Aquitalea magnusonii: one gene and its partner. Each later gene encodes a partner of the first gene's protein in a complex. Links are inferred from orthologs where the notes say so. Each region holds a gene or a part of one and is shown on either strand. Other genes may lie near its edges.

The links.
Region 2: the proteins of secA (region 1) and secY are in contact, whole or in part, in a crystal structure (PDB 3DIN), measured with the Thermotoga maritima proteins. The link is inferred for Aquitalea magnusonii from one-to-one orthologs. Residues at the interface, in WP_004082002.1 of Thermotoga maritima: Glu261, Ala262, Arg263, Lys300, Ala301, Arg302, Thr303, Ile304, Ile305, Leu323, Tyr324, Asp325, Pro326, Val329, Ser330, Tyr333, Ile336, Lys340, Phe345, Val349, Glu363, Phe364, Tyr374, Ser375, Gly376, Gly377, Glu393, Ile395, Thr482, Ser483; in WP_004081795.1 of Thermotoga maritima: Glu108, Gly109, Glu110, Glu111, Ala236, Glu237, Arg238, Arg239, Ile240, Thr241, Ile242, Gln243, Tyr244, Ala245, Arg246, Arg247, Val248, Thr249, Gly250, Arg251, Arg252, Val253, Tyr254, Gly256, Ala257, Ser258, Thr259, Tyr260, Leu261, Pro262.

The regions. Positions count from the first base shown.
Region 1 is NZ_AP018823.1:4,552,502-4,556,059, forward strand. Bases 117-3,355 are described here. They hold secA (preprotein translocase subunit SecA), read left to right. Parts: upstream 117-437; coding sequence 438-3,155; downstream 3,156-3,355. Other genes in these bases: DLM_RS21355 (Maf family protein), read left to right, coding at 3,335-3,355. In the rest of the region: more of DLM_RS21355, read left to right, coding at 3,356-3,558. UniProt on the Escherichia coli protein: Required for protein export, interacts with the SecYEG preprotein conducting channel.
Region 2 is NZ_AP018823.1:4,691,731-4,694,863, forward strand. Bases 172-2,985 are described here. They hold secY (preprotein translocase subunit SecY), read left to right. Parts: upstream 172-825; coding sequence 826-2,145; downstream 2,146-2,985. Other genes in these bases: rpsE (30S ribosomal protein S5), read left to right, coding at 172-201; rpmD (50S ribosomal protein L30), read left to right, coding at 194-379; rplO (50S ribosomal protein L15), read left to right, coding at 383-814; rpmJ (50S ribosomal protein L36), read left to right, coding at 2,414-2,527; rpsM (30S ribosomal protein S13), read left to right, coding at 2,598-2,960. Outside these bases: more of rpsE, read left to right, coding at 1-171; more of rpsK, read left to right, coding at 2,986-3,133. UniProt on the Escherichia coli protein: The central subunit of the protein translocation channel SecYEG. Consists of two halves formed by TMs 1-5 and 6-10.

The DNA of each region.
Region 1 (3,558 bases):
GTTCCGCTTCTTCATCAGATGAGCACCATCTTTTGTTATGTCACGGCGGGCCGTGGGCAAACATCAAACTGGCTCTGCAAACGCGCACGAATGATAACAAGGCAAACATCAAATTTTGATGAAATCTGACAGTTTTTTGTATGGATTATGTAACGACATCATTTGCTGAAAAATACCCGCAAGCTCGCGATTTGCAAGTAATTAATGCCAGCACTGGCTGCATAGGCAATTTGCCGTGGTGGCGGCTGCCGGCACCGGCCCGCTTGCCTGGTGGCGGCACGCATGGCAGCTTGCCATGCGTGCTGTGCGCTGGCGACAAATTTGGCTGCCATGGCTTGATTCAGCGCAAGCTCGCCCCCATAACCTAGTCTCGCGGATGTGCTACACTTTCGCCTATTTTGTTTTGTCGGCCCGTCCGGGCCTCTGGATTGGAATACATGATTTCCTCGCTACTCAAGAAAGTATTTGGCAGCCGCAACGACCGTCTGCTGAAGCAGTATCGTCAGGAAGTGGCGCGCATCAATGCCCTCGAAGATGGCATGAAAGCGCTGTCCGACGAGGCTTTGGCGGGAAAAACCGCCGAGTTCAAAAAGCGCCTCGCTGAGGGCGCAACGCTGGACAGTATCCTGCCGGAGGCCTTTGCCGTCTGCCGCGAGGCCTCGCGCCGCGTGCTGGGCATGCGCCACTTCGATGTGCAGCTGATCGGCGGCATGGTGCTGCACCATGGCAAGATTGCCGAAATGCGTACCGGTGAAGGTAAAACCCTGGTGGGCACCCTGCCGGTATACCTGAATGCACTGACCGGCAACGGCGTGCATGTCATCACCGTCAACGACTACCTGGCCAGCCGTGACGCCGGCATCATGGGCCGCCTGTACAACTTCCTCGGCCTGACCGTGGGCGTGAACCTGTCGCAGATGGCGCATGATGACAAGCAAGCCGCCTATGCCTGCGACATCACTTACGGCACCAATAACGAATTCGGTTTTGACTACCTGCGCGACAACATGGTGTTCACCACCGGCGAGAAGGTGCAGCGCAAGCTGGCCTTTGCCGTGGTCGACGAAGTGGACTCCATCCTGATTGACGAAGCGCGTACCCCGCTGATCATCTCCGGCCCGGCCGAAGACAATATCGACATGTACCAGCGCATGAACGCGGTACCGCCGCTGCTCAAGCGCCAGGAAACCGAGGACGGCGAGGGTGACTACTGGGTGGATGAAAAAGCCCATAGCGTGCTGTTGTCCGAAGCCGGTCACGAACACTGCGAAGACATCCTGGTACAACTGGGCATGCTGAAGGAAGGCGACAGCCTGTATTCCGCCACCAACATCACCCTGATGCACCACCTGATGGCCGCCTTGCGCGCCCATTCGCTCTTCCATCTGGACCAGCACTACGTGGTGCAGGATGGTGAAGTGGTGATCGTGGATGAATTCACCGGCCGCCTGATGGCAGGCCGTCGTTGGTCCGAAGGCCTGCACCAGGCGGTGGAAGCCAAGGAAGGCGTGGAAATCAACCGCGAAAACCAGACCCTGGCGTCCATTACCTTCCAGAACTACTTCCGCCTGTACGGCAAGCTGTCCGGCATGACCGGCACCGCCGACACTGAAGCCTACGAATTCCAGAGCATCTACGGCCTGGAAACGGTGGTGATCCCCACCAACCGTCCGATGCAGCGCAAGGACGCGCAGGACAAGGTATATCGTTCTTCCCGCGAGAAGTACGACGCCATCCTGGCCGACATCAAGGACTGCCACGAGCGTGGCCAGCCGGTGCTGGTGGGTACCACCAGCATCGAAAACTCCGAGCTGATTGCCGAGCTGCTCAAGCAGGCCAAGCTGCCGCACAATGTGCTGAACGCCAAGGAACATGCGCGTGAAGCCGACATCGTGGTGCAGGCCGGTCGTCCGGGCGTGATCACCGTGGCCACCAATATGGCCGGTCGTGGTACCGACATCGTGCTGGGTGGCAATCCGGAACCGGAAATCCGCGCGGTACAGAAGGACGACAGCCTGTCTGAAGACGAGCAGAACGCCCGCATCGAAGCCATCCGCGCCGAGTGGAAGCTGCGTCACGACGCGGTGCTGGCCGCAGGCGGCCTGCACATCATCGGTACCGAGCGTCATGAATCGCGCCGTATCGACAACCAGTTGCGTGGCCGTTCCGGCCGTCAGGGCGATCCGGGTTCCTCCCGCTTCTACCTGAGCCTGGAAGACCCGCTGCTGCGCATTTTTGCCTCCGACCGCGTGGCCGCCATCATGGACCGCCTGAAAATGCCGGACGGCGAAGCCATCGAACACCCGTGGGTATCGCGTTCCATCGAAAACGCCCAGCGCAAGGTGGAAGGCCGCAACTTCGACATCCGCAAGCAATTGCTGGAATACGATGACGTGGCCAATGACCAGCGCAAGGTGATCTACCAGCAGCGCAACGACATCCTGCAGGATGAAGACGTCAGCGCCGTGGTGATCAACATGCGTGAAGGTGTGCTGTCCGACCTGGTCGACCTGCACCTGCCGCCGGAATCCATGGAAGAGCAGTGGGACCTGGTGGGCCTGGAGAAAACCCTGGAAGCCGAATTCCAGCTGGCCGCCCCGGTGGCCGACTGGATCAAGGCCGAATCCACACTGGACATTCCGGACATCAAGGCCCGCATCATCCAGCAGGCTGCCGATGCCTATCAGGCCAAGGTGGATCTGGCTGGCGAGCAAGTGATGCGCCAGTTTGAACGCAGCCTGGTACTGCAAATGCTGGATACCCACTGGCGCGAACATCTGGCCGCCATGGACCATCTGCGTCAGGGCATTCACCTGCGCGGCTATGCGCAGAAGAACCCGAAGCAGGAATACAAGCGCGAAGCGTTTGAGCTGTTTGCCGACATGCTGGAGCGCATCAAGCGCAGCGTGGTAAACGTGCTGATGACGGTGCAGATTCGCGGTCAGGAAGATGTGGACGCAGTCGAGCCGCATCAGCATGGCGACTACGAAATGCAGCATGCCGAGCCGGGCTCTTCGCTGGGCGAGAACGACGATGAAGACAACCCGCTGTCGCCCGAAGCGCTGGCCGAGCAAGGCCTGCGCGTGAGCCGCAACGACCCTTGTCCCTGCGGCAGCGGTAAAAAATACAAGCAGTGCCACGGCCGTCTGGCCTGAGTCTGACCAAGGTCTGACCATGCCATGAACCAGCAAACGCCCTGCCTTGTCGCAGGGCGTTTTGCGTAGGTGCAGCTACGTAGCCGGGCACCTTTTGCAGTGCAGCAGATGGTGGGCCAGGGGCCGCTCTGCTACCCTTGCAGCTCATAAATATTGATAACAATGGCAGCGACAACATCATGACCCCAAGCGATACCCGTATTTACCTGGCATCCGGCAGCCCGCGTCGTCGCGAACTGCTGGAACAGCTGGGCGTGCATCTGGAACGCATCCACGCCGACATCGACGAATCGGTACTGCCCGGTGAAAACGCCGTCGCCTATACCGAGCGCCTGGCACGCGAAAAAGCGGCTGCCGGTTGGGCCGTGGTGCAGAACTGCGGACTGCCGTCGCGCCCGCTGCT
Region 2 (3,133 bases), 140 kb from region 1 along the record:
GTTAAGGCCGGTGGCCCGATGCGCGCAATCTTCGATGCAATGGGTGTACATAATGTTTCGGCCAAGATCCATGGTTCCACTAACCCGTACAACGTGGTTCGTGCAACTCTGGACGGTCTGAACAAGATTAACACCGCTTCTCAGGTTGCCGCCAAGCGTGGTCTGACCGTAGAAGAGATCCTGGGGGTTGATCATGAGTAACACCAACACTGTTAAGGTAACTCTGGTAAAGAGCCTGATCGGTCGTCTGGAATCCCACAAGGCTTGCGCCCGTGGCCTGGGTCTGAAAAAGATCCGCCAGACTGTGGAAGTGCTCGATACCCCTGAAAACCGTGGCATGATCAACAAGATCAGCTACCTGTTGAAATTCGAGGGCTAAGAGATGCTGCTGAACACCATTCAACCCGGTGCCGGCGCCAAGCATGCCAAGCGTCGTGTAGGTCGCGGCATTGGTAGCGGCCTGGGCAAGACTTCCGGTCGTGGCCACAAGGGTCAAAAGAGCCGTGCAGGTGGTTTCCACAAGGTTGGTTTTGAAGGCGGTCAAATGCCGCTGCAACGTCGCTTGCCGAAACGTGGCTTCAAGTCGCTGACGGCTCGCTTCAATGCAGAAGTACGCCTGTCCGAACTGAACCTGCTGCCGGTTGACGAAATCGATCTGTTGGCACTGAAGCAAGCTGGTCTGGTAGACGCTCAGGCTCTGGTAGCCAAGGTTGTCCTGTCCGGCAAGATCGAACGTGCCGTTAAGCTGCGTGGCATTGCTGCGACTGCTGGCGCTCGCGCTGCTATCGAAGCTGCCGGCGGCAGTATTGAATAAGGCGCACTTACGTGTCGAATACTTCTCTAGTTGGAAATGCCAATAAATTTGGTGATTTGAAGCGCCGCATCATGTTCTTGATCGGAGCTTTGATTGTTTACCGTATTGGTGCGCATATTCCGGTGCCTGGTATCAATCCTGCCGAACTAGCGAAGTTGTTCCACACGTCGCAGACGGGCCTGCTCGACATGTTCAACATGTTTTCGGGCGGCGCCCTCTCGAGATTTACGGTATTTGCTTTGGGCATCATGCCGTACATCTCGGCTTCCATCATTCTTCAGCTTGCCTCTGAGGTTCTTCCGAGCCTGAAGCAGCTGAAGAAGGAAGGCGACGCGGGACGTCGTAAGGTAACTCAGTACACACGTTATGCAACCGTTTTGCTGGCCTCTTTCCAGAGTTTCAGTATTGCGGTGATGCTGTTTAAGCAGCCTAACCTGGTGGTGACTGCCCAGTGGGAGTTCTACCTGACAACCGTGGTATCTCTGGTAACCGGCACCATGTTCCTCATGTGGCTGGGTGAGCAGATTACCGAGCGTGGTATCGGCAACGGTATCTCGCTGATCATCTGTGCAGGTATTGCATCGGGTGTTCCGGCTGCCATTGGCAAGACGCTCACGCTGACCAGTCAAGGCTCGCTGCCCATCCTGTTTACCATCGTGCTGTTTATCGGTGTTGCCCTGATGACCTATGTTGTCGTGTTCGCAGAACGCGGTCAGCGTAAGGTACTGGTCAACTACGCCAAGCGTCAGGTTGGTAATCGTGTCATGCAGGGCCAGAGCACGCACATGCCGCTCAAGCTCAACATGGCAGGGGTGATTCCGCCGATTTTTGCATCCAGCATCATCCTGTTCCCTGCCACCATCCTTGGCTGGCTGGGCAACAATGAAAGCCTGGGTTGGCTCAAGGGCGTGGCTGACAAGCTGCATCCGGGTCAGCCGATCTATGTGCTGCTGTATGCAACGGCCATCATTTTCTTCTGTTACTTCTACACCGCGCTTGTTTTCAATCCGAAAGAGACGGCAGATAACCTGAAGAAGAGTGGTGCGTTCATCCCAGGTATCCGTCCAGGTGAGCAGACTTCCCGTTACATCGAGAAGATCATTCTGCGGCTGACACTGATCGGTGCAATTTACATTACGCTGGTTTGTCTGTTGCCGGAATTCCTCATCCTGAAGTGGAATGTACCGTTCTACTTCGGTGGCACATCACTGCTGATCATTGTAGTGGTCACCATGGATTTCATGGCTCAGGTACAGTCCTACGTTCTGTCTCATCAGTACGAGAGTTTGCTCAAGAAGGCTAACTTCAAGGGTAATGCACTCGGCCGGTGACATACGTGTTCTCGCTGGGTTATATGGCTAGGTAAGAAACCTTCCAGATGCAGGGTGAGATTTGGCAGTAGAGCTGTCGCCCTACTGCTGGATCAAACTTGAGAATGGACACGTCGTACTTGGGCGTAAGCAGTCCTTGCCTGATGTTGGCAAGTACCTTGTTTACATGGTCAGGGTGGATAACATCCCGCCTGGACAGACCACTGCCCGTATCGTGTTCCGTGCGAAATAACGCACTCGCTCTTTTAGAGTAACGAAAGGAACTGACATGCGAGTACAGCCTTCGGTAAAGAAGATTTGCCGTAACTGCAAAATCATCCGTCGCAATCGCGTAGTTCGCGTGATCTGCACGGATCCGCGTCACAAGCAAAAGCAAGGCTAACATTTGTTAGACCTGACTTTGCGTGTTACAATCGCAAACTTTTCAAGGTCTTAAGGCTTAAGGAAAGAGTATGGCCCGTATTGCAGGGGTAAATATCCCCAATCATGCGCATGCCGTTATCGGCCTGCAGGCAATTTTCGGCATCGGTCAGACTCGCGCCCAGCAGATTTGTGTTGCTGCCAGCGTGAATCCCTCCACCAAGGTGAAGGATCTGACTGAGGCTGAGATGGAGACTCTGCGTGAAGAAGTGGCTAAGTTCACCGTTGAAGGTGACCTGCGTCGCGAAATCACCATGAGCATCAAACGTCTGATGGACATGGGCTGCTATCGCGGCATGCGCCATCGTCGTGGCCTGCCGTGCCGCGGTCAGCGCACTCGCACTAACGCTCGTACCCGCAAGGGACCGCGTAAGGCGATCGCCGGCAAGAAGTAACTAAAGGAACACAGAAATGGCTAAAGCAAACACAGCTGTCCGTGTACGTAAAAAAGTGCGCAAGTCTGTTAGCGAAGGCATCGTGCATGTGCACGCTTCGTTCAACAACACCATCATCACTATCACCGACCGTCAAGGCAATGCACTGTCTTGGGCTACCTCTGGCGGCGCTG